DNA from 3 places in the Pseudarthrobacter sp. AB1 genome. Region 2 is predicted to be linked to each of the others. Evidence: riboswitches for the same ligand, from Rfam matches in the RefSeq annotation. Region 2 holds a riboswitch; each other region holds the start of a gene.

Evidence for each region. A riboswitch is a leader RNA that binds a small molecule or an ion and turns the genes downstream of it on or off. The one in region 2 is predicted to bind thiamine pyrophosphate.
Region 1: another riboswitch for thiamine pyrophosphate. It lies ahead of thiO (glycine oxidase ThiO); the one in region 2 lies ahead of thiD (bifunctional hydroxymethylpyrimidine kinase/phosphomethylpyrimidine kinase).
Region 3: another riboswitch for thiamine pyrophosphate. It lies ahead of thiC (phosphomethylpyrimidine synthase ThiC); the one in region 2 lies ahead of thiD (bifunctional hydroxymethylpyrimidine kinase/phosphomethylpyrimidine kinase).

What each region holds. Positions count from the first base shown of each region.
Region 1 covers NZ_PZKO01000055.1:228,499-236,509, forward strand. The annotation lists gene DAD99_RS14835 (DEAD/DEAH box helicase) at 1-1,535, opposite strand, end outside; gene DAD99_RS14840 (RNB domain-containing ribonuclease) at 1,829-3,328, opposite strand; gene thiE (thiamine phosphate synthase) at 3,393-4,169, opposite strand; TPP riboswitch at 4,197-4,316, shown strand; gene thiO (glycine oxidase ThiO) at 4,309-5,664, shown strand; gene thiS (sulfur carrier protein ThiS) at 5,661-5,897, shown strand; gene DAD99_RS14860 (thiazole synthase) at 5,902-6,717, shown strand; gene DAD99_RS14865 (4a-hydroxytetrahydrobiopterin dehydratase) at 6,790-7,116, shown strand; gene DAD99_RS14870 (hypothetical protein) at 7,171-7,473, opposite strand; gene DAD99_RS14875 (DUF3107 domain-containing protein) at 7,527-7,751, opposite strand; gene DAD99_RS14880 (TetR/AcrR family transcriptional regulator) at 7,802-8,011, opposite strand, start outside.
Region 2 covers NZ_PZKO01000060.1:62,270-70,280, reverse strand. The annotation lists gene proB (glutamate 5-kinase) at 1-95, opposite strand, end outside; gene obgE (GTPase ObgE) at 106-1,695, opposite strand; gene rpmA (50S ribosomal protein L27) at 1,811-2,074, opposite strand; gene rplU (50S ribosomal protein L21) at 2,136-2,444, opposite strand; gene thiD (bifunctional hydroxymethylpyrimidine kinase/phosphomethylpyrimidine kinase) at 2,717-4,315, opposite strand; TPP riboswitch at 4,298-4,395, opposite strand; gene DAD99_RS17100 (Rne/Rng family ribonuclease) at 4,497-7,811, opposite strand.
Region 3 covers NZ_PZKO01000059.1:54,086-62,096, forward strand. The annotation lists gene ffh (signal recognition particle protein) at 1-614, shown strand, start outside; gene DAD99_RS16660 (alpha/beta hydrolase) at 718-1,452, shown strand; gene thiC (phosphomethylpyrimidine synthase ThiC) at 1,457-3,274, opposite strand; TPP riboswitch at 3,269-3,376, opposite strand; gene DAD99_RS16670 (VOC family protein) at 3,532-4,407, shown strand; gene DAD99_RS16675 (hypothetical protein) at 4,521-4,958, shown strand; gene rpsP (30S ribosomal protein S16) at 5,170-5,586, shown strand; gene DAD99_RS16685 (RNA-binding protein) at 5,588-5,830, shown strand; gene rimM (ribosome maturation factor RimM) at 5,942-6,487, shown strand; gene trmD (tRNA (guanosine(37)-N1)-methyltransferase TrmD) at 6,488-7,363, shown strand; gene rplS (50S ribosomal protein L19) at 7,607-7,966, shown strand.

The sequences.
Region 1 (8,011 bases), on a different contig from region 2:
GAGGTACGACGACGGCGGTCACCGGAGCGTCCGCCGGGCTCGCCAGTGCGGCGGCTGCTGTTGTCGCGACCACCGGAGCGGCCGGCGTCGCGGTTGCTGTCGCGCCCGCCGTCTCGTCCACTGTCGCGGCCACCGCTGGGGCGGGTGTTCTTCTTGCCGGTCTCGCCCAGGTCCTCGAGGACCTCGGCGTCGACGCCGGCCAGCACGCGCTTGTTGCGGGGCAGGCGGCCCTTGGTGCCTTGCGGGATGTCCAGCTCTTCGTAGAGGTGCGGCGAGGAGGAGTACGTTTCCACGGGCTCCGGGACGCTGAGTCCCAAGGCCTTGTTGATCAGGCCCCAGCGCGGCATGTCGTCCCAGTCAACGAAGGTCACGGCAGTGCCCTTGTTTCCGGCGCGGCCGGTGCGGCCCACTCGGTGCAGGTAGATCTTTTCGTCTTCGACGCACTGGTAGTTGATGACGTGCGTAACGTCGTCGACGTCGATGCCGCGGGCGGCGACGTCGGTGGCCACCAGGACGTCCACCTTGTTGTTGCGGAAGGCGCGGAGGGCCTGCTCGCGGGCGCCCTGGCCCAGGTCGCCGTGGATGGCGGCGGCGGCGAAGCCGCGGTCCACCAGTTCCTCGGCAACCTTCGCGGCGGTGCGCTTGGTCTTGGTGAAGATGATGGTGCGGCCGCGGCCGCGGGCCTGCAGGATGCGGGCCACAACTTCGATCTTATCCATGCTGTGGGCACGGTAGATGAGCTGGCGGATGTCGCGCTTGGTCAGACCCTCGTCGTCCGGATCAGCGGCCCGGATGTGCGTGGGCTGCGTCATGTACCGGCGGGCCATGGCGATGACAGGGCCGGGCATGGTGGCGGAGAACAGCAGCGTCTGCCGAACCGCAGGGGTACCGGCGATCAGCGTTTCCACGTCCGGGAGGAAGCCGAGGTCCAGCATTTCGTCGGCCTCGTCAAGGATGACCATCTTGACGTTTTTCAGGACGAGGTGCTTCTGCTTGTAAAGGTCAATGAGGCGGCCGGGGGTACCGACGACCACTTCGACGCCGTTCTGCAGGGCCTCCACCTGGGGCTCGTAGGCACGGCCGCCGTAGATGGTGGTGATGCGGGCGTTGCGCTTGCGGGAGGCGTTCTGGAGATCGTTGGCCACCTGGACGGCCAGTTCGCGGGTGGGCACGATGACCAGGGCCTGCGGTGCGCCGGGAACTGCGAGCTTGTCATAGCCGGCGTCGTCCGGACCCACAACGCGCTGCAGGGCGGGGATGCCGAAGCCGAGGGTCTTGCCGGTGCCGGTCTTGGCCTGCCCGATGATGTCGTGGCCCGAAAGCGCCACGGGCAGGGTCATGGCCTGGATGGGGAAGGGGTGGGTGATCCCGGCGTCGGCAAGGGATTCCACGATGTCGGCGCGGACGTTGAAGTCAGCGAAGGATTTTTCCTCAATCTCGTGCGGTTTCTCGTCCGAGATGATGGTTTCTTCGGGTTCGATCGTCTCGATGCCGGAGTCGTCAGTCAGGATCTGGTGGGTATGCAATTCACTCACAGTGGAGTTTCCTTAATTCATTTGGGCATTGGCGCTGCCTGCTCAACGGGCCGGCCAACGTGGCCGTTCCGGAGCACGCTCGAAGCGCGCAAGCAAATCCAGTGGAAGCCGATCGCGGGCTATCAAAATGCTGGCACTGGTGACCAACGGGTGCATCTCAAGATCGCGTAGGGGCGGGCTTGTTGAATTCAAATCAAGGAAATCAACGACCGGGCATCCATATCTACTTCTTCAGTCTAGCGGCACGGACCCTGAATCCCGGCTTTGGGCCGATCAGGCCGGGCACTGATGGTTCAGGCCAGCAGCTCGAAGTGGACCTCGCGCGCGGCAATATCGGAGGAGATCAGGCGGACACGCACCTTTGTGCCCGATTCCAGGTCGCCGGCGCAGCGGGCCGTCACGGCGGGTTCGGCGATCTGGATGACCCCCGAGGGGCCGTTCCCGTTTTTCGCAGCGCCGTTCCTGGCGCCGTTGCCGTTTTTCCCGTTTCCGTTGTCCTTTTGTGGCTTGGAGCCGGAAATCACGATCGCCTCGAATTCCTGGCCCACATGGTTGACCAGGAGCGCGGCCTCCACCGTGTCCAGCGCCATGCGCTCCATCCGCGAAGCCAACTGGTCGGATCCGGCCATGATCTCCGGCAGGGACGGCAGGGCTTCCCGCGCCCAGTCCGGTACCGGCTTGCCGTTGCTCAGCGCTTCGCAGATCACCAGCACGAAGCGGTCGATGAGGCGCCGGAGCGGTGCTGTGGTGTGGGCATAGGCGGCGCCGATGGCGGACTGGACGGCGTCGTCCGGGACGGTGCCGTCAAACGCCGTGTAGCTGGCGCCGCGGAACAGCATGCCGGCCGAGTGCAGGATGGCCAGTTGCCGGGGCTCTGTCGGATCAAGGCTGCGGAGGTATTCGCCGTAACTGATTTTGCCGTCCCAGGGCTTGCCCAATGCCTCGGTCTGGAGGCGGAAGTGACGCAGGGAGCGCTCGTCCGGCGCCGGCATGGTGCGCAAGATGCCCACCTTTCCCGCCAACATCAGGTTCGCTGCCGCCATTCCGGTCATCAGGGAAATCTGGGCGTTCCAGTCCTCCACCGGAAGCTGCGGTGCCGCGGCAATCCGGTAGCCGCCGTCGGGCAGTTGCACGATTTCCTGCTCGGGCATGTTCAGGCTGGCGCCGCCACGCTGCCGCTCCAGTTCAACCCGTTTGAGCCCCACTTCCTTCAGGAGCTGCAGCACGGGACCTGGCGTCCCGGCGTCGAGTTCGGCCTGGACTCCCTTGTAGCTCAGCTTGGCCCTGCTGCGGATGGTGGCCCTGCGGACACTGACCGTGGAGATCTGTGCGGTGTCGTCCAGCCCGAACTCCCACACGTAGGCGGAACAAAGCTGCCCGGCCAGGAGGCTGCCGGCTCCTTCGCTGATGACCTCCGGGTGCAGCGGGATCCGGCCGTCCGGGGCGTAGAACGTTTGGCCGCGGCGCCGGGTCTCTGCATCCAGCATGCCGCCGGGGCGGACAAAGGACGGCACGTCAGCGATGGCATAAAGCACGCGGTAGCCATCGTCCGCGCGCTCGATGAACAGCGCCTGGTCCAGGTCAGTGGAGGACGCCGGATCGATGGTGAGGAAGTCCACGTCTGTCAGGTCAGCGCCTGGCAACTCGTGTGCGGCCACTGCCGCTTCCGCGTCCCGGACCGCCTCCGCCGGGTAGGGTCCGGGCAGTTCCAGCTCGGTCCGCAGGGCGCTCAGTGCCGCCGCGAGCTCGTTGGTCTGCTCGTGGACGTTGGGGGCCAACCGATGATGTGACACGAAAATCAGGTTAGCCCGATTTTCATGGATCGTGCACGCCCACGGTCCGCCACGCGTGGGATTGTCAGGATGCGCCTGCGTTCAGGGCCGCCACGAGTGCTGCGGCAGCCGCTGCGGGATCGGGGGCCTCGGTGATGGCGCGCACCACCACAATCCTGCCGGCACCGGCCTCCACCACCTGCTCCACGTTGCCAAGATCGATGCCTCCGATGGCAAACCAGGGCAGCGTGGCCTGGGCGCCACCGGCAGCGCGGACTGCTTCGGCAGCGTACCGCACCAGCTCAAGGCCGACGGCGGCCCGGCCGGGCTTGGTGGGAGTGGCCCAGACCGGTCCGACGCAGAAGTAGTCCAGGCCGCGTTCGGACGTCAGCCCGCCGGACAGCCGGATGGCGCCTTCGATCTGTTCGGCGGTGTGCGTGGACAGCCCGATCGCTGTGGGTGCCCCGAGCAGGGCGCGGGCGGAAGCGACCGGCAGGTCTTTTTGCCCGATGTGGAAGACGGGGGCGCCGGACAGCATAGCGACATCGGCGCGGTCATTGACGGCCCATAGCTTTCCGTGGCGTTCGGCCGCGGCCTGAAGCACGGCCAGCAGCTCCAGCTCCTCCGCCGCCTCGATCGCCTTGTCTCGGAGCTGGATGATGTCGACGCCGCCGGCAAAAGCCGCGTCCACAAACTCGCCAAAGTCGCCCCGGTCACGGCGTGAGTCTGTGCATAGGTACAGCCGGGCGCTGTGCGGGAGGCCCGGGCCTGTGCCGCCGGTGGGGTCTGTTGCGATCAAGGATTCGGGGGTGGAAGAGCTGGCGGAGGGCGTGCCTGCAGCGGCGAAGGATTGCGCGTTCATGGAAACCAGCCTAATTCCCCTAAACTGGGCGAGTACTGCGGGAGCCCGTTGCAGCCGTCACAAAGCGGCCGGGCTGAGAGGGCGTCAGAGCCGACCGCTTGACCTGATCCGGCTAGTACCGGCGTAGGGAAGGAACCATATGCCCCCCGCAATAGGCAGCCCGCCTGAGACTGCATCAGCCCGACCGGACTCCGTGCTGCACGCCGACGTGGCGGTCATCGGCGGTGGAGTCATCGGCCACGCCATAGCCTGGGAGGCCCGGCGATCCGGCCGTTCCGTTGTGCTGATCGATGACGCGCCCGGGAGAGGCGCCACCTGGGCAGCCGCCGGCATGCTGGCCCCTGTAAGCGAACTCCACTATCAGGAGGAAGACCTCCTGGCGCTGATGCTTGCGTCCTCCGGCCTGTGGCCCGCCTTCGCGGCAGACCTTGCTCTGGCAGGGGCTGGCGAGACCGGATACCTGACGACGCCGACCCTCGCCATCGGCGCGGACGCCGCGGACCGCAGGGCGCTGATGGACCTCCGGGCCGTGCAGCAGGCCAGCGGCCTGGTGGTGGAACCCCTGACTGTCCGTGAGGCCAGATCCAGGGAATCCCTGCTCAGCCCGGCCATCTCCTGTGCCCTGGACATCCCCGCAGACCACCAGGTGGATCCACGTAGGCTGGTGGCGTGCCTCCAGGAAGTCCTGGCCCTCCATGAACCGGGAACAGAAACCGCCGTGGCAGGTGCCCGCGGGGGATTCGCCGTTGACCAGCGGGCCGCTGCCGTTCTTTGGGAGGACGGCCGCGTCAGCGGCGTGGCGCTCGCCGACGGCGGAACAGTCCAGGCCGGCGAGACTATCGTGGCCAACGGATTGCAGGCGGCCTCGCTGGAAGGCCTGCCGGTTGGGCTGTACCTGCCCCTGCGGCCCGTCTACGGTGACATCCTTCGACTTGCTGTGCCGCAGCACCTGCGCCCGCTCCTCACCTCGACAGTCCGCGGAATAGTCCATGGCGTGCCGGTCTACATCGTTCCCAGAGGGGACGGCACGGTGGTGATCGGGGCAACGCAACGGGAGGACGCGCTCGCCGGGACAGGCGATGGTGCTGTCTCGGCCGGCGGCGTCTACCAGCTGCTGCGTGACGCCCAGGTCCTGGTGCCGGCCGTCTCGGAGCTTGAACTCCTCGAATGTACGGCGCGGGCAAGGCCGGCGACCCCGGACAACGCGCCGCTCCTGGGCCGCGTACCGGTTTCCGCACCAGGAACGGGAAACCAGGAGAGCCTGGGGAACATTGCCGGGCTGATTGTTGCCACCGGGTTCTTCCGTCATGGAGTGCTCCTGGCTCCGGCGGCGGCAGCGATCTGCCGGGACTTGCTCGACGGCCGGACGGATCCTCGTTGGGGGGCGCTCAACCCGGCCCGCTTTTCAAGCCAGCACCGCACAGCCGGCACACAGTCCCCACCCACGGACATCAGCATCATGAAGGACCTCGACCCTCAGAAGGAATCAGCATGAACATCACCCTCAACGGCTCGCGCCATTCCGTCGCGGACGACGCCTCCATCACCACCCTCATCAGCCAGATCACAGGCCGCCCCCTCGCAGCTGACGGCCAGGCGACAGACGGGCAGAAACTTGGCGTCGCCGTCGCCCACAACTCCGAAGTAGTACCCCGCAGCCAGTGGTTCGTCACGGCGCTCGCCGAAGGTGACGACGTCGAACTGGTCACAGCAGTCCAGGGAGGCTGACACCATGACAGTAACCAGCAACATCAGCACACAGAAGCCGGCCGAAGCAGCTGACAGGCTGGTGATCGACGGCGTCGAGCTCGGCTCCCGCCTTATCATGGGCACCGGGGGGGCCCCGAGCCTCGACGGGCTGGGCGCTGCCCTGCTGGCGTCCGGAACCGAACTGACCACGGTGGCCATGAGGCGCTATTCGCCGGCCGAGTCGGGGTCCCTTTTCCAGCTCCTGGTGGACCACGGGATCCGGATCCTGCCCAACACTGCAGGCTGCTTCACGGCCCGGGACGCGGTTATGACGGCGGAACTTGCCCGCGAAGCGCTGGAAACGGACTGGCTCAAGCTGGAAGTCATCGCCGACGAACAGACCCTGCTGCCGGACGCCGTGGAGCTCGTGGATGCTACCGAACAGCTGGTAAACCGGGGCTTCAAGGTGTTCGCCTACACCAACGATGACCCGGTCCTGGCGCTGCGGCTGGAAAACCTGGGTGCCACCGCGGTCATGCCGCTCGGAGCGCCCATCGGTACCGGCCTGGGAATCCTGAATCCACACAACATCGAACTGATCGTCTCGCGCGCCTCGGTGCCCGTTGTGCTGGACGCCGGCATTGGCACGGCATCCGACGCCGCACTGGCCATGGAGCTTGGCTGTGATGCCGTGCTGCTGGCCACCGCGGTCACGCGTGCGCAGAACCCGGCACTCATGGGGGAGGCCTTCAAACACGCCGTCATCGCCGGTAGGCTGGCGAAAGCGGCCGGCAGGATTCCGCGCCGCGAGCACGCTTTGGCGTCATCGGCCATGGAAGGCCGGGCAGAGTTTCTCTAGGCCGTTTTCTCCAGGCCGGGCGCCCTCGGCCAAAAGCCGGGCGAGCTCACCGGACGAGCCAAGGAGGCCGCCATGGCCGGCAAGCAAGACACACTCACGCCTGAGCGCATCGAGGCCGTCCTCGCCGCGCTGCCCGACTGGCAGTACCGGCTCGGCGGGCTTGTTGCTGTCTATAAGACGCCGACGGCGGCCGCCGCACTCGAGCTGATTGCCGCCGTCGGACGCCTGGCCGAAGAACAGAACCACCATCCGGACCTTGACTGGCGCTACAACAGGGTGCATCTCCGCTATACGTCCCACGACGTCGGCGGCAAGGCCACTGAGCGGGATGCCACTGCTGCGGCGGCCGTGAGCGCTGCTGCCGCCCGGCTTGGTGCCACTGCCCAACCGGTGGCTTAACTGACGGTGACCACCACCCTGCTGGGTGGTGGTCACCGTTCTATAAGGAAATGCCTACAGTTTGAGGGCCTGCGTCAGCCGCTGAGTATCGTGGCCTTCGCGGGTCCGCCCGAGGTAGATGACCGTCCCGATGGCAGCGACAGTGCCCAGCGCCATGGGCAGGACCCAGGGAATCCACGTCAGGCCCGGCTGGTAGCCAAATCCTGCCGCGATAAAGATGATCCAACTGACCGCACCCACCACAACGGCAACCCCTGCGGGCAACCCCGTCCCATACCGGGTATGGCGCTTGTCATTGGCCCAGACAATAAGACCTGCGGCCACTGTTACCAGGACAACGATGGTCAGCGAAAGCATCTAATCTCCTCGGAAAGCAGCGGCCAACCGTCAAGCGGCCGGCCGCGGACCTGCTAGAACTGGCCGAAACCGACCTTGCGGGCCTCTTCGGCGCCGATTTCCACGTAGCCCAGGGCGTTGCCGGGAATGATGATGATGCGGCCCTTGTCGTCCTTGAGGCGGAGTTCGGTGCCCTTGGTGATGGCTTCTTCAACAACCGTGGCTACAGTGTCTGCATCCTGAGCCGATTCCAGGACGATTTCGCGGCCAATGTTCTGAATGCCGATCTTAATTTCCAACAGGGGGCCTCCCAGCCAATCAAAGTTTCTTGGGTTCTCTTATTTGTAGTCTAGGACTCTTTGGGGAAGCGAGAGATTCCGCGCCAAGCTAAACGGTAAATGAGGTCGCTGGCCACATCGAGGTCCAGGTTCCCGTCCGTTTCAAGCCAATACCGCGCGCTGACCTGGGCCATTCCGGCCAGGCCGCGGCCCAGAAGCTGCGCCTCAAGGTGCGGCAGTTTGGTGTCCTCGGCGATCACGCGGGCCACGGCATCCGCGAA
Region 2 (8,011 bases):
GAGGACCCTACCTTGACAACAATCCGGCGGGCCCGGGCGAGCACACTGCGGTCGTCTTTGGGTTCCTCGATGATTACTGCGGAATTTTCGCTCATTTCAGTGGCCTCACTCGTCATCTTCAACGCCCAGTCCACTTTCAGTGACCGGCTTCGCAGTGCGGCGGCCGCTGACCGATTCGGTCCAGATCCCGGCCTTGCGCTCTGCCTCGAGTTCGGCGCGGGCGGCGGCCTTGGCCTCACGGCGTTCGACTTGCTCGTCCCGCTTCTGCCCGCGCGTAGGCCTGTCGCCAATGTCGGCGAAGCGGACGTCGGTGCCACGCGGCGCCGCCAGCAGTTCCGCGCCGGCCATCATGGTGGGTTCCCAATCGAAGACAACGCCGTCGTCCTCGCCGATTACCACGGTGTCGCCCGGAGTGGCGCCCTGCTTGAACAGTTCGTTTTCGACGCCGAGCTTGGCCAGGCGGTCGGCGAGGTAACCGATGGCTTCCTCGTTGGTGAAGTCGGTCTGCTTGACCCAGCGGACGGGCTTGTCGCCCAGTACGCGGAAGAGCGGCTCGAGGTTCTTTTCCTCGCGGCGGATCTTGAAACCGGATTCGTTGACGGCCCGGGGCCGCAGAATGGGCGGCTGGACCTTGGGCGGGGCGGCCGCGAGGGCGGCACGGGCGGCCTGGACGATTTCGGCCATGGCGAAGCCCAGCTGGCGGAGACCCTCGTGGCTGGTAGCCGAGATCTCGAAGACCCGGTAGCCGCGTGACTCGAGTTCCGGGCGGACAAATTCAGCCATGTCCTTGCCGTCCGGAAGATCTACCTTGTTCAAGGCGACCAGGCGCGGGCGGTGGTTCAGCGGAACCACTTCGCCGTCGGCACCCGCGAAGCTCATGTCTACGGAGTACTTTTCCAGCTCGGCCTCGATGATGGCCAGGTCTGCCAACGGGTCACGGTCCGATTCAAGCGTTCCGCAGTCCAGTACGTGTACCAGGGCGGCGCAGCGCTCCACATGGCGCAGGAAGTGGTGGCCAAGGCCCTTGCCTTCGCTGGCGCCCTCGATCAGGCCCGGGACGTCGGCAATGGTGAATCGGACATCGCCGGACTGGACAACACCCAGGTTCGGGATCAGCGTGGTGAAGGGGTAATCAGCGATCTTGGGGCGCGCGGCGGACATGGCCGCGATCAGGCTGGATTTGCCGGCAGAGGGGAAACCCACCAGTGCGATATCCGCGATGGACTTCAGTTCCAGCACAATGTCGCGGGCGTCCCCCTCGATGCCCAGCAGGGCGAAGCCCGGTGCACGGCGCTTCTGCGAGGACAGCGATGCATTGCCGAGGCCGCCCAGACCACCGGCAGCCGCCACATATTCGGCGCCTTCGCCGACGAGGTCCGCCAAAACGGTGCCGTCCTTGGCCTTGACTACGGTGCCGTCCGGTACGGGCAGGATGAGGGTCTCCCCGCTCTTGCCGCCGCGCCAGTCACCCATTCCGGGGCCACCGTTGGTCGCGTGGCGGTGCGGGGCGTGGTGGTAGTCCAGCAGCGTGGTGGTCTGGTGATCAACGCGCAGGATGACGTCACCGCCATCGCCGCCGTTGCCGCCGTCGGGACCGCCCAGGGGTTTGAACTTCTCCCGGTGAACAGAGACACAGCCGTGGCCGCCGGTACCGCCGGATACGTGCAGTACTACCCGGTCTACAAAGCTCGCCACGTGGATCTCCTCAGTGCTGTTTCCTGACGCCCAAGGGCGCCAAGACGATTGTAATGCGGTTAAAAGAATAGTGGAGCGGACCAAATGGCCCGCTCCACCGTTTCAGAACTATTTGTTACTCTGCAGCTGCAGCAGCAACGATGTTGACTACGCGGCGACCGCGGCGGGTGCCGAACTGGACGGCTCCCGGGGCCAGTGCGAACAGTGTGTCGTCGCCGCCACGGCCAACGCCGGCGCCCGGGTGGAAGTGGGTGCCACGCTGGCGGACGATGATCTCGCCTGCGGAAACTACCTGACCACCGAAGCGCTTGACGCCGAGGTACTGGGCGTTGGAGTCACGACCGTTGCGAGTGGAACTCGCGCCTTTTTTATGTGCCATTTGAAATGCCTGCCTTTAAATTCTGGGGAATCTGCTGAAGAACCTGAACAGTAACGAAGAGTTACTTGATACCCGTGATCTTGACCTTGGTCAATTCCTGACGGTGACCCTGGCGCTTCTTGTAACCGGTCTTGTTCTTGAACTTCTGGATGACGATCTTCGGACCACGGAGGTCTTCGAGGATCTCAGCCGTAACCGTTACCTTGGCCAGGTCCGCAGCAGCAGAGGTGACTTTGTCACCGTCTACCAGGAGCAGTGCGGGCAACTCAAAAGTGCTGCCGGCTCCACCGGGGACGCGGTTCAGGGTAACGAAGTCTCCAACGGAAACCTTCTCTTGGCGGCCGCCTGCGCGGACAATCGCGTACACCACTTGGGAACTCACTTCTCTCGACGTTTATTACTAAATTTGCGTGCTGAACCCGATTCCATAATCGGCTGGGTTCTCGCTGTGCCTCAACGCCGTGGGGTCGTAACCCAAGTGTTGGCGTAAGCACCGAAGATCTAGAATACGCTAATTTTGCCTTCGGCCGCAAATGAGGCTGGTTACGGTCGGTTGTCTGTGATAGGACCCATAAGCAGGTACTGCACTGACAATCCAAAACCGTGCCTGACTATCGTACAGGCCACGCGGGCCCCGGACTGTCAGGAATGAATTCGCGGCGCGTCGAAGAACTCCACTTCGAACCGGCACGACTGCCTGAACGCCACCAGCATCGCCGCACGTTCATCCGCGGAAGCGCTCCGGCCCGCGTCGTCAGCCAAAGCGATGGCATCGCGGGTGGCCTGCGCGAAGTCCTCGTCAGCGTAGGCCCGCAACCAGTCGGCATAGGGATGCGCCTTCGGTGCACCGGCGGCCAGGAACTCCGCGTGGAGGGTCTGTCCCACCTCGGCGTACAACCAGAAGCACGGCAGCACCGCAGCGACGAGGACCGCGTAGCTGCCGGAGGCCGAGGCTGCCAGCAGGTGGTCCACATAGGACTTGGTGACGGGGCCAAGGGCGGAGTCCACCGTCCTGGTGCTCAGCCACGTGCGGTGCAGCTCGGATTCGACCTCAAGGCATTGCCGGGCAGAGTTTGCCCAGAACGTCTGAGCGGCTTCCGTGGGCGCCAGTGCACTGGCGCGGGCAAGGACCCGCGAATAGCCATTCAGGTAGATGGCGTCCTGCGCCAGGTAGTAGCCGAACTGTTCCTCTGCCAATGTGCCGCCCGCCAGGCCGCGGATGAAATCCAGCCCGTAGATGGCCGCAAGATCCGGCGCCGACGCCCGCTGGAGCGTCTGGGCGAATTCTCCGGCTGCCGGAACCTGTTGCATGTGGTGGAAGTGGTGGATGGGGCCGTGGCCCCCGCCCACCTCCAGCTGATCAGCGGCCTGCAGTGCGCCGACCAGCCAAGGCTTCACTTGCCGTAGTGCGGATTCCCAGTTCCCCAGCCTGGCCCGGGCCGTAGCCATGGCCGACGACAGCGAGCAGCCGGTGCCGTGGCTGTTGCGGGTGGGGATCCTGTCGCCGCTCACTTCCACTACCTTCTGGGCGAGCAGCCCGGCGGCGTTGACCAGGGCATCCGGGCAGGCACCGCCGTCGAGGTGGCCGCCCTTGACCAGGACCGTGGCACCGGTCGCGGCGGACAACCGCTGCCCCTGTCCGAGCGCATCAGGCCAGTCCCGTGCCTGCCGCTCCCCCACCAGGATGGCCAATTCGGCCAGGTTGGGGGTGATCAGGTCAGCGAGCGGGAGCAGCTCCCGCAGGGCTGCCTCGGCAGACTCCTGCAGCAGCCGGTCACCGCTCGTGGCCACCATCACCGGATCGAGAACGACGACGGCGGGACGCACCTTTACCAGCCAGTCCCGGACCACTCCAATCACCGCAGCATCGCCGAGCATGCCGATCTTGACCGCATCGATGGTGATGTCGTCGCTGATGGCATCCAGCTGCTGGCCCAGGAAGGATGCCGGCGGCACGTGAACCGCCTGCACACCCTGGGTGTTCTGGACTGTCAGTGCAGTGATGGCCGCCATGCCGTAGCCGCCAAGAGCCGCAATGCTTTTGAGGTCGGCCTGGACGCCCGCGCCGCCTGACGGGTCCGATCCGGCAATGGACAGCACCCGCGGGACGTCACGAAGCACCTGGACGCTGCCAGACCGGCCTGGCGCCGGCCGGACCGCACCCTGGTTTGCTGAGATATCCGGCAGAACCGCCGCGGGCGTTGCGGGAGGAAGGACAGAAGTTGAAGCCAAAGGAGACATCCCTTCGCCGGTGCTAACCGGACAGGTTCAACGGGTGTGGATCTCAGCCGGCTCTCTGCGCGGCACCCCGTGTCAGTCACCAGCCTAGCGTCCCTCGGGACTTAACGCCTGACGCCCGGACGCAGCCTGTGATTCACAGACACGTCCGGGCGCCGTTGTAGAGGCTTGCCCTGCTGCTTCGTTAGAGTTCCGAGGCCGGAACCCCAACACCCAGGATGATAGGCGAGTTGGTGGCCGCAAGCTTGTCAGCCACCGCAGCCTTGACGGATTCCGGGGCCTTGGCGGCGTGGGTCTGTCCAGCGGCAGCCGCCGGAGCGGCTTCGTGATGCTCCACAGACGTGGCGTTGGCTGCGCCTTGGGCACGGCTGGCGCTCCGGTTCCGCCGGGGACGGCGGGCGCGGGGCTCCTCGGTGTGGTCGGAGTAATCCTTCTCCGCCACTGCCGGCTGCTGCTGACGGGCAGGTTCGCCCGGTTGGCTTGCAGCTGCCTGGACTGCGGACGGCTCGTTTTCAACTACAGGGGCCGGCTCGCCAAGGCGGGCGAAGGCCTCCGCGAGGCGGTCAAGCGTCAGGGCCGGTGCGTGCGGCTGGTCCTCGTGGTGGGCCACGAACGGCAGCACCACCTGCTCGCCGCCGAACGTCAGCACAGCGGCCGGGCGGCCATTGGAGTCCATCTCGGGCCGCGCAGCCGGCACCGGCGCAGCAGGCACTGGCGCAGCCGGAGATTGTCCCGCCGCGGCTGATGCGCGAGCCACTTCGTCGTCGTGCACGTGCGCAGCGTGGGCTGCGGCCGCAATGTTCGCAAGCGCGGCCCGCGTGGCCTCGGCCTTGGCATGGCGCTCGGCGTCACTGGGTTCCGGGTGGACCGTGTGGATCTGCACCGGCGCTGCCGGTGCCGTTTCCAGTGGCTGGCCGCCACGTCCGCGGCGGCGCTTCCGGTCAGTGCGGCCACCCGGCTGGCTGTCCGGGCGCTGACTGTCCGTGCGCATGCTGTCGGCGCGCTGATCGTTGATGCGGGGTTCCTGCCGGCTGTCCACCCGCTGCACGTGGTGCTCAGCGGCTACGGTATTGGCGCGGCGGTGCTCCACGGGGTCGTCGTGGGTGACAATTCCGCGGCCTGCACAGGTTTCACACTGCTCCCCGAAGACTTCCAGGAGTCCGGTACCCATGCGCTTTCGCGTCATCTGCACGAGGCCCAGGGACGTCACTTCTGCAACCTGGTGCTTGGTCCGGTCGCGGCCCAGGCACTCCACCATGCGGCGAAGGACCAGGTCCCGGTTGGATTCGAGGACCATATCGATAAAGTCGATGACGATGATGCCGCCGATGTCGCGGAGCCGGAGCTGCCGGACCACTTCTTCGGCTGCCTCGAGGTTGTTCTTGGTGACGGTTTCTTCGAGGTTGCCACCGCTGCCGGTGAACTTGCCTGTGTTAACGTCTACCACGGTCATGGCTTCGGTGCGGTCAATGACCAGCGAGCCGCCCGAAGGCAGGAAGACCTTACGTTCCAGGGCCTTGTGGATCTGCTCGTCGATCCGCCACGCGGCGAAGATGTCCTGGTCCTTGGTCCACTTTTCCAGGCGGCCCACGAGGTCCGGGGCAACGTACGTGACGTAGGCCTCGATAGTGTCCCAGGCCTCTTCACCCGAGACGATCAGCTTGGAGAAGTCCTCGTTGAAGACGTCACGGACCACCTTGATGGTGAGGTCCGGTTCGCCGTAGAGGAGCTCCGGGGCGAGGATCTTGGTCGACGTGGACTGGCTTTCGATGCCTTCCCACTGCGCGCGCAGCCTGTTGATGTCGTGCGTGAGTTCCTCTTCCGAGGCGCCTTCGGCAGCGGTGCGGACAATGACCCCGGCGTGCTCCGGGAGGCGGTCCTTGAGAATGCGCTTGAGGCGGTTGCGCTCGACGTCGGGCAGTTTGCGGGAGATGCCGGTCATGGAGCCGCCGGGCACGTAGACGAGGTAGCGGCCAGGCAGCGAGATCTGGCTGGTCAGGCGTGCACCCTTGTGGCCCACGGGATCCTTGGTGACCTGAACCAGGACGGTGTCGCCGGACTTGAGCGCGTTTTCGATCCGGCGCTGCTTGCCTTCGAGGTTAACGGCTTCCCAGTTCACTTCACCGGCATACAGGACGGCGTTGCGGCCGCGTCCGATGTCAACAAACGCCGCTTCCATGGACGGCAGCACGTTCTGCACCTTGCCGAGGTAGACGTTGCCGATAAGGGAGTCCTGCTGGGTCTTGGAGACAAAGTGCTCGGCCAGCACACCGTCTTCGAGGACGCCGATCTGGATTCTGTCGTCGCGCTGGCGGACGATCATCTGCCGGTCCACTGATTCGCGGCGGGCCAGGAACTCGGCCTCGGTGATGACGGTGCGGCGGCGGCCGGTATCACGGGATTCGCGGCGGCGCTGTTTCTTGGCTTCGAGGCGGGTGGAACCCTTGACGGATGTGACGCGGTTGTTGACCGGCGCTTCTGTGGCCGCACGCGGCGCGCGGACGCGGGTCACCGTGTTGGGCGGGTCGTCGCCTTCTCCGCCGGTCAGTTCCAGATCCTGGTCGCCACGGCGGCGACGGCGACGGCGACGGGACGTCACGCCTTCGTCGGCCTGCCCGGCGGATTCCTCATCAGTTTCTTCGGCTGCGCCGTCCTCACCTTCGTTTTCGCTGTCAGCATCACTTTCGCCGGTGCGGCTGCGTCCCCGCCGACCACGGCTGCGGCGCCTGCGGCGGCCGTTGGCGTCGTCCGTTTCACCGTCTTCGGCGTCGTCCTCTTCCGGCTCTTCAACCACGGCGGCGGCCGGTGCCGGACGGACCACGGTGCTCAGGTCAGGGGCCTGGAAAAGCACCGACGAGGTGGACGCCGGCTCAAGGAACAGTGAACTGAACGGGCTGGCAGACTCTGCAGCAGCCGGTTCTCCAGCCGGCGCGGCGGCAGCGTTGACCGGGGCAGCGTTGACGGGGGCGACGGCGGCTGCTGCGGGCGCGGCGGCCTCCGCAGCGGCGACTTCCTCTGCTTCCGGGGCCGGCGTTGCTGCAGTTTCAGGGGCTGCCTGTTCCGGAGCCGTTTGGTCGACGGCCCCGGGAGCGACGTCGGGGGCCGAAGTTTTGCGGGTGGCCACGCGGCGGCGGCGGACAGGCTTGGTCTCCGCTGCAGCTTCAGGGGCCGCGGCTTCGGCCGCCGGTTCGACGGCGGCAGCGGTCTCTACGGCGCTCTCGGCATCAACGGCGGCAGGTGCTTCCAAAACCTCGGCAGCGAAGGCAGGCAATGGTTCGGCGGTGACTACCGCTTTACGTGCGCGGGTCCGGCGCACCGGCGCCTTAGGCTCCGGCGCGGCGTCTGCCGCAGGCTCAGCATGGGCGGCGGCGTCAGTCACGGGTGCGGGCTCTGCGGCCTTCGGCGCTGCCTTCCGACGCGTCCGGGTGACCTTCTTGGGCGCTTCCGCAGCCTCGGCGACGGCTTCATCATTAACGGCTGGTGCTTGTTCGTTTTCCATATGTGGCAACACTCCTGCCCCTGACGTACCGCCACATCCGGCACCCATTGGGGCGCATATTGTCAAAACCCGCAGGCGTTGACAGAAGTCAAGTGGATACTCCCAGGTTCGCACCGGCAGAGGGGTGCGGCAGCCCGTGGGAGCCGTCGGCTGTGTCCTGAAACCCGTTGTTCTACACGCCACAACCAGGTGCCGACCAA
Region 3 (8,011 bases), on a different contig from region 2:
AAGCCGCCCGGATGGCGAAGAAATTCGCCGACCAGGAAGACTTCACCCTGGACGACTTTCTCTCCCAGATGCAGCAGATCCGCAACATGGGCTCCATGAAGAAGATGCTCATGATGATGCCCGGTGCGCAGAACATCCGCGAGCAGCTGGAGAACTTTGACGAGCGCGAGATTGACCGGGTCGAAGCGATCGTGCGGTCCATGACGCCGCACGAACGCGTCGCCCCGAAGATCATCAACGGCTCCCGCAGGGCACGCATCGCCCGCGGTTCAGGCGTGCACGTGTCCGAGGTCAACGGCCTGCTGGAGCGCTTCGGCCAGGCCCAGAAGATGATGAAGAAGATGGCGCAGGGCGGCGGCATGCCCGGAATGCCGGGGATGCCCGGCATGGGCGGCCCCGGCAGTGCGCGGAAGGGCGGCAAGAACGCCCCGAAAAAGAAGGCCCGCTCAGGCAACCCTGCCAAGGCTGCCCAGGAGCTCAAGGACGCCGAAGCCCGTCGGGCCGGCGCGGCGAAAGCTCTTCCCACGGGGGCGTCATTCGGCCAGCAGGGCGGCGACTTCGACCCTTCGCAGCTGAACCTGCCCAAGGGATTCGACAAGTTCCTCGGCAAGTAACCACCCCTCCCGGCCGGGTAGCAGCAGGTGTTGTGTTGAGCACGCAGGCGCACACTTACTGCTGCCCAACCGGGATGTCGGCGCCGTGGAATAGGGTTGGGTCATGTTCAAACAGCGGGTAGTGTACGTGCACGGCGCCGGACCTTTCGGTGCGGCGGCGTGGACCCGCCAGCACGGAATGGCGCTGAAGTACGACGCCCTGTTCCTGCGGCGGCACGGCTTTGACCCGGTTGCTGAGCCCCTGGAGTCCTCGTTCGCCGAAGACACCGCCATCATCCTGCGCTCACTGGCCGATGATGGCCGCGGTGCCGCCGGCGGCCATGTTGTAGCCCACGCCGAGGGCGCCATTGCGGCCATGATGGCTGCCGTCGATCGCCCTGATCTGGTGTTTTCCCTCACGCTGGTTGAACCGGCGTGCTTGTCCCTGACCGCCGAACTGCCGGCCACGTCTGCCCACAGGGCGCTGATGCAACCGCTGTTCGATATCCGGCACCAACTCAGTGATGACGAGTTCCAGCGTGAGTTCGTGCGGAGAATGTTCGCGGCGGACCTCCAGGAGCCCGCCACCACGGAAGAAAAACGGTCAGCTCGCCGGCTCCGGTTGCAGGCGCCGTCCTGGGACGCCCCGCTGCACATCGTTCCGGGCGTCCCCACCATGGTCCTGACTGGCGGCTGGGAACCGCTCTACGAGGAGATCGCCGGATATCTGCAGGAAACCGGTGCCCTGCACCGCATTGCTGCGGGAGGACACCGGCCCCAGGACTCTGCCGAAGGTGACCGCGCCATCCGGTCCTTCATCGCCGCCGTCGGCAGGTCACGCTCGGTTCAGGCTTCCTGAGCCGTCAGCTCCCGGCCGGAATCCGAAGCTCCGGGAGGTAGACCTTCCCGCCGGCGGCCAGGAACTCCGCACTCTTTTCGCGCATCCCGCTGTAGGCCTCGGCTATGGCCGCCTGCGAATCTGCGGAGCCGTATTCGTCCCTGATGTCCTGGCTGATCTTCATGGAGCAGAACTTCGGGCCGCACATGGAGCAGAAGTGCGCCGTTTTCGCCGGTTCGGCCGGCAACGTCTCGTCATGGAAGGCCTCGGCTGTAACCGGGTCAAGGGACAGCGCGAACTGGTCGCGCCAGCGGAACTCGAACCGGGCCTTTGACAGGGCGTCGTCCCGTTCATGGGCGCCGGGGTGGCCCTTGGCAAGGTCGGCTGCGTGGGCGGCGATCTTGTAGGTGATCACCCCGGTCTTCACGTCGTCCTTGTTCGGCAGGCCAAGGTGCTCCTTGGGCGTGACGTAACAAAGCATGGCTGTCCCGTACCGGGCGATTTCGGTGGCGCCGATGGCGGACGTGATGTGGTCATAGCCCGGGGCAATGTCCGTGACCAGGGGCCCCAGTGTGTAGAACGGGGCGCCCTTGCAGAGTTCCTGCTGGCGTTCCACGTTCTCCCGCACCAGGTGGAACGGGACGTGCCCAGGACCCTCCACCATGACCTGCACATCGAATTCCCACGCCCGCTGCGTAAGCTCCGCGAGCGTGTCCAGCTCCGCGAACTGGGCGGCGTCGTTGGCGTCCGCAGTGGCTCCCGGGCGCAGTCCGTCGCCCAGGGAGAACGCGACGTCGTACTTGGCGAAGATCTCGCACAGCTCGTCGAAGTGCGTGTAAAGAAAGTTTTCCTGGTGGTGGGCCAGGCACCAGCCCGCCATGATCGCACCGCCCCGGGAGACGATGCCGGTGACGCGGTTGGCCGTCAGCGGCACGTAACGCAGCAGCACACCGGCGTGGATGGTCATGTAGTCCACGCCCTGCTCGCACTGCTCAATGACGGTGTCCCGGAAGATTTCCCACGTCAGTGCGTTGGCCTCGCCATTGACCTTCTCCAGGGCCTGGTAGATCGGCACCGTGCCAATGGGTACGGGGGAGTTGCGGATGAGCCATTCCCGCGTGGTGTGGATGTCATCTCCGGTGGAGAGGTCCATCACCGTGTCGGCGCCCCACTGGGTGGCCCATTGGAGTTTGTCCACTTCCTCGGCGATGGAGCTGGTCACCGCGGAGTTGCCGATATTGGCGTTGATCTTGACCAGGAAGGCCTTGCCGATAATCATCGGTTCGGATTCCGGGTGGTTGATGTTGTTGGGGATGATGGCGCGGCCGGCAGCGACTTCGCTGCGGACCAGTTCCACGTCACAGTTCTCGCGGAGGGCAACGAACTGCATCTCGGTGGTCACCACACCCTGCCGTGCGTAGTGCATCTGCGTGACGGTCCTGCCGTCGACGGCGCGGCGGGGCACCGGCTGTGCCCCCTTCCACTCCGCAGAGGCTGCGCCGCGCCGCACGGCCGACTTACCGTCGTCGAGCAGGTTCCGTTTCCGTCCGCTGTACGGCTCGGTGTCGCCGCGGGCGGCGATCCACTCCGAGCGGAACGGGTTGAGGCCCACCACCGGATCGCTGCCCGGCCCGGCCGTGCGGTAGGTCCGGAAAGGCCCGTTCGCCGCGCCGTTCGGCGATGGTTCCAGCGCGATCTCGGTCACGGGAACCCGGATCCCGGTGGCGTCATCAGTGATGAACGCCAGCGAGTGGGACTTCAGTGACTGAGTGTCAGGCTGGAACGTTTGATCCTGGTCGGCTTCAATGTGGGCAGGGATCAGCTGTGTTTCTTGTGTATTCAATGAATACTCACTTCCTTCGCCGGCATTACCCGGACAGGTTCAACGGTCGCAGGCTGCGTCAGCCCGATCTCAGCCCCTGCAAGGGCTCCCGTGTGGTCAAGTCGAAGCTACCACAGGCCGAGGGCGGCCCGGTGACAGCACTCACGGGACCGGAGTTGCAGTCTGTGCGTTCAGCCACTTGAATTAAATTGAAGCTTCAAGTAAATTGAAGGTATAGCCGCCTTCGACCCCGAAGGCCAACGGACCGGGAGCGTTCAATGACTGCAGAAGCCACCAGCCGGGATCTCCTTCCTGCCGACCTCTCCATGGGCACCGTGATGCTCAAGGTGGGCGACGTGAAGCTGATGACCGACTACTACCAGCGCGCACTCGGCCTGGAGGTTGTGGCGGAAGAGGACGGTGGCGTCTACCTTGGCCGCCTTCAACGCCCGCTCGTCCATCTCGCGGCCGCCCCTTCCCTGAACCTGCCTGGCAGGGGAGAGGCCGGGCTGTTCCACACCGCACTGCTCTTTGACAACCAGGCGTCACTGGCTGCCACGGTGGCCTCTGCAGCGCAATACGAACCCCGATCCTTCACGGGCAGCGCCGACCACCTCGTCAGCGAGGCCTTCTACTTCAACGACCCCGAAGGCAACGGCATCGAACTGTACTGGGACAGGCCCCGAGAAAACTGGTCCTGGAACGGGAAGGATGTGGTGATGGACAGCCTGGCACTGCCACCGCAGCGCTACCTTGAGCAGCACCTGACCCAGGAATCCGTGGCCGGCCAGCAGGCCGCTGAAGCCGGGGTGGGCCACATCCACCTCCAGGTGGGTGACGTCCAGTCGGCGCACCGTTTCTACGTGGGCACGCTGGGCTTCGAAAAGACCGCAGGCTGGCACGGGCAGGCGCTGTTTGTCTCGGCCGGCCGGTATCACCACCACATGGCCATGAACGTCTGGAACAGCCGCGGCGCCGGTCCCCGCAAGGACACCCTGGGCCTGGATGAAGTGCTCATCGAGGTCACTTCCGGGGACGACGTCGGTGCGCTCGCCGATCGCCTGAAGGTCGCCGGTGTGGCCTCGCACCACACGGGCGCCGAGCTTCGCTTCGAGGATCCGTGGCGCAACAGGATCCGTGTCGCCGTCCGCTGAGTGCGGATGCCAAAGGTGCGGGGCGCGTTGTACTAGGCTGATTCTGAACGGCCGGGGCGGCACCTGATGCAGCCCTTCCGGGCCGCACCGTCGACGGAATGAGGGCTGTTCCCATGGGCTTCACTGAAATTTTTGTTTCCACTCACGATGCCGCGCTGAAGCGGGCGGTCGTCCTGGATGCGGGCGGCTCCCCGGCGGGCCAGGGCCTGCGGATTCCCGGAATCAGCGATTTCGAAATCGAACAGCTTGGCGATCTTGCCGGTGCTGCGGTGCACGCCGGTGGCGCGGACTACGAACTGGCCATGGTGGACGTGGCCAGCGATTCGCTCCTCGGGGTTCCGCCGGCCATGGTGCGTGCGCTGGCGGACCTGCTCAGTTATGAGACTGAGGGGGACGGTAATGTCCTGGATGACGTCGCTGAAAAGTGGGCCGCCCAGGATGACATGCCCTTCGGCGTGGACGAGGCCCGGACGTATGTCCAGAAGGTCGCCGAGCTGGCGAACTCGATCGATGACGCCGCGCGCACCGGTGTCTACGTCTGGTCGTCCTAGGCTGGCTGTGGCGTGCCGGTCCGCCCCGCTGCTCCATTCGTCCGTGTCAAGTCGAAATCCGGACGCCGATCTGGCACAATAAACAGGTACTCGATCTGCGTGGCCCCTCTCTCCGCGTCTGGATCCTGTCCTTTGAACCCTCAAGTATGGCCCGCCCCACGGGTGCAGAACGTCGGTTTACCCCTTTTCTGAAACAGGAGTGACCACAAAAGTGGCCGTAAAGATTCGCCTTAAGCGCTTTGGCAAGATGCGCGCACCGTACTACCGCATCGTCGTTATGGACGCACGCTCCAAGCGTGACGGCCGTGCCATCGAAGAGATCGGCAAGTACCACCCCACCGAAGAGCCCTCATACATCGAGGTTGACACGGACCGTGCCCAGTACTGGCTCGGCGTCGGCGCACAGCCGTCCGAGCAGGTTGCCGCGATCCTCAAGATCACCGGTGACTGGCAGAAGTTCAAGGGCCTCCCGGGCCAGGAAGGCACCCTGAAGACCAAAGCTCCGAAGGTTGCCTTTGTTGCCCCGGAGAAGGGTTCCGTGATTATCCCGGAAGCCATCACCAAGAAGTCAAAGCAGTCTGACGCAGCCGAGGCCCCGGCCGAAGCAGAGACCACCGAGGCTGAGTAGATTGCTGGCAGAAGCGCTCGAACACCTCGTCCGGGGAATCGTTGATTCGCCTGACGATGTCAAGGTCAGCTCGAAGAACAACCGCCGCGGGGACACCCTTGAGGTTCGTGTTCATCAGGATGACCTGGGACGGGTGATCGGCCGCCAGGGCCGCACCGCACGGGCATTGCGCACCGTTGTGGCAGCACTGGCAGACGGCGAACCGGTCAGGGTCGACGTCGTTGACACCGACCGCCGCCGCTAAGCGCTCAGCAACATCAGTTTTTACTCCGGCCCTTCCACCAGCAACGGTGGAGGGGCCGGAGTGCTTTCACCACATCGCCTAATTCGGGCACGATCACAGACAGAGGAACAGATGCAGCTTCAGGTGGCACGAATCGGCAAACCGCATGGAATTCGCGGCGAAGTGACGGTCCAGGTGCTGACCGATGCTCCCGGGGACCGGTTCGTTCCCGGTACGGAGTTTGTGGTGGAGCCTGCATCCGCCGGCGCCCTCATTGTCGAGAGTGCGCGGTGGAACAAGGACATCCTTCTGCTCGCGTTCGAGGGAATCGAAACCCGCAACCAAGCCGAGACCCTGCGTGGCGCCAAGCTCTTCATCGAAACCGAAGAGCTGGACGAGGACGACGACGAAGGCTGGTACGAGCACGAACTCGTGGGGCTCGAAGCCCGCGTGGGTTCGCGGGTAGTCGGCAAGGTCGCCGCCCTGCACACGTTGCCTGTCCAGGACCTGCTCGTGGTTAAAACACCGGACGGCAAGGAAATCCTGGTCCCGTTCGTGGAGCAGATCGTTCCGGAGGTCAATGTGGCCGGCGGTTTTGTCCTGCTGACGCCGCCGGACGGGCTTTTTGAGGTCAACGATGGCGAAGCCGCTACCGGCGACCCGGAGGAAAACGCGTAGATGAGAATCGACGTCGTCAGTATCTTCCCGGAGTACCTGGCGCCCCTGGAACTCTCGCTCATCGGTAAGGCCCGCCAGGACGGCCTGCTGGACCTGCGCGTCCATGATCTGCGTGATTTCACCACCGACAAGCATCGATCAGTGGACGACACCCCGTACGGCGGCGGTGCCGGCATGGTGATGAAGCCCGAGCCCTGGGCGCAGGCGTTGGCTGCTGTCGCCGGAGCCGGTCAAGCCGAAGCAGGCGCCGAGACCGCGGGGCGCATGGCCGCCAGGCCGGTGCTGATTGTCCCTTCGCCGGCCGGGGAGCGCTTCAGCCAGGCCCTGGCCTATGAGCTCGCCGAAGAGGACCAGCTGGTTTTCGCCTGCGGTCGTTATGAGGGCATCGACGAGCGTGTCACCGAGTGGGCGGAAGAGCACTTCACGGTTCGACCCATGAGCCTTGGCGACTATGTCCTGAACGGCGGCGAAGTGGCCGTGCTGGCGATGGTCGAAGCCATCGGCAGACTGCTGCCCGGAGTGGTGGGCAACCCTGATTCGTTGGTGGAGGAGTCACATTCGGACGGGCTGCTGGAATATCCCGTATACACCAAGCCCTCCAGCTGGCGGGGCAGGGAGGTCCCCGCCGTGCTGCTGAGCGGCAACCACGGGAAGATCGCGCAGTGGCGCCGCCACGAGCAGTACCGGCGGACGGCGAAACGCCGCCCGGACCTGCTGGAAACGTTCGACGCCGGGAAGCTGCCACGTGCGGACCGGACGGCTTTTGGCGACCTCGGGTACGACGTCGTCGACGGTCACCTCCGGGCGCGGCGGCAGGCCGGGACCAACCACGACGCCGGAACCGACCCCGACGCCGGAACCGACCCCTCAGCCTGAAACGGCGGGGCAGCGGTCTGCGGCGATTGGCTGTAGGCCTGTGAGTGTGGCAAAATTAGTCTTTGTGTCTGCTGGGTCCGCACCTGCCACAGGGGGAGCGCCACCAACAGCTGGACACCCCGGGACCTTCAATCAGTGAAGGAACCGGACCCACTTAACTTTCGGCGGTAATTCCCGGTGCTTCCGGGCTTGCCCGCCGTGAACCAAAGTGAATGACCAGTGGCGTTCACCAGGAGTGCAATCATGCATATTCTCGATTCCGTAGATGCAGCCTCGCTGCGCACCGATGTTCCCGTCTTCCGCGCGGGTGACACCCTCAAGGTTCACGTGAACATCATCGAAGGCAAGAACTCCCGTGTCCAGGTATTCCAGGGCTTCGTCCTGGGCCGCCACGGCGACGGTCTGCGCGAAACCTTCACCATCCGCAAGGTCTCCTTCGGCGTCGGTGTGGAGCGTACCTTCCCGGTACACTCCCCGATCATCGACAAGATCGAGGTCGTCTCCAAGGGTGACGTGCGTCGCGCAAAGCTGTACTACATGCGCGACCTGCGCGGCAAGGCTGCAAAGATCAAGGAAAAGCGCGACTTCCAGCCCAAGAAGTAAGTCCTCAGGGACCTACAAAGCAGGCCCCAGCCGGACCAGGCCAGC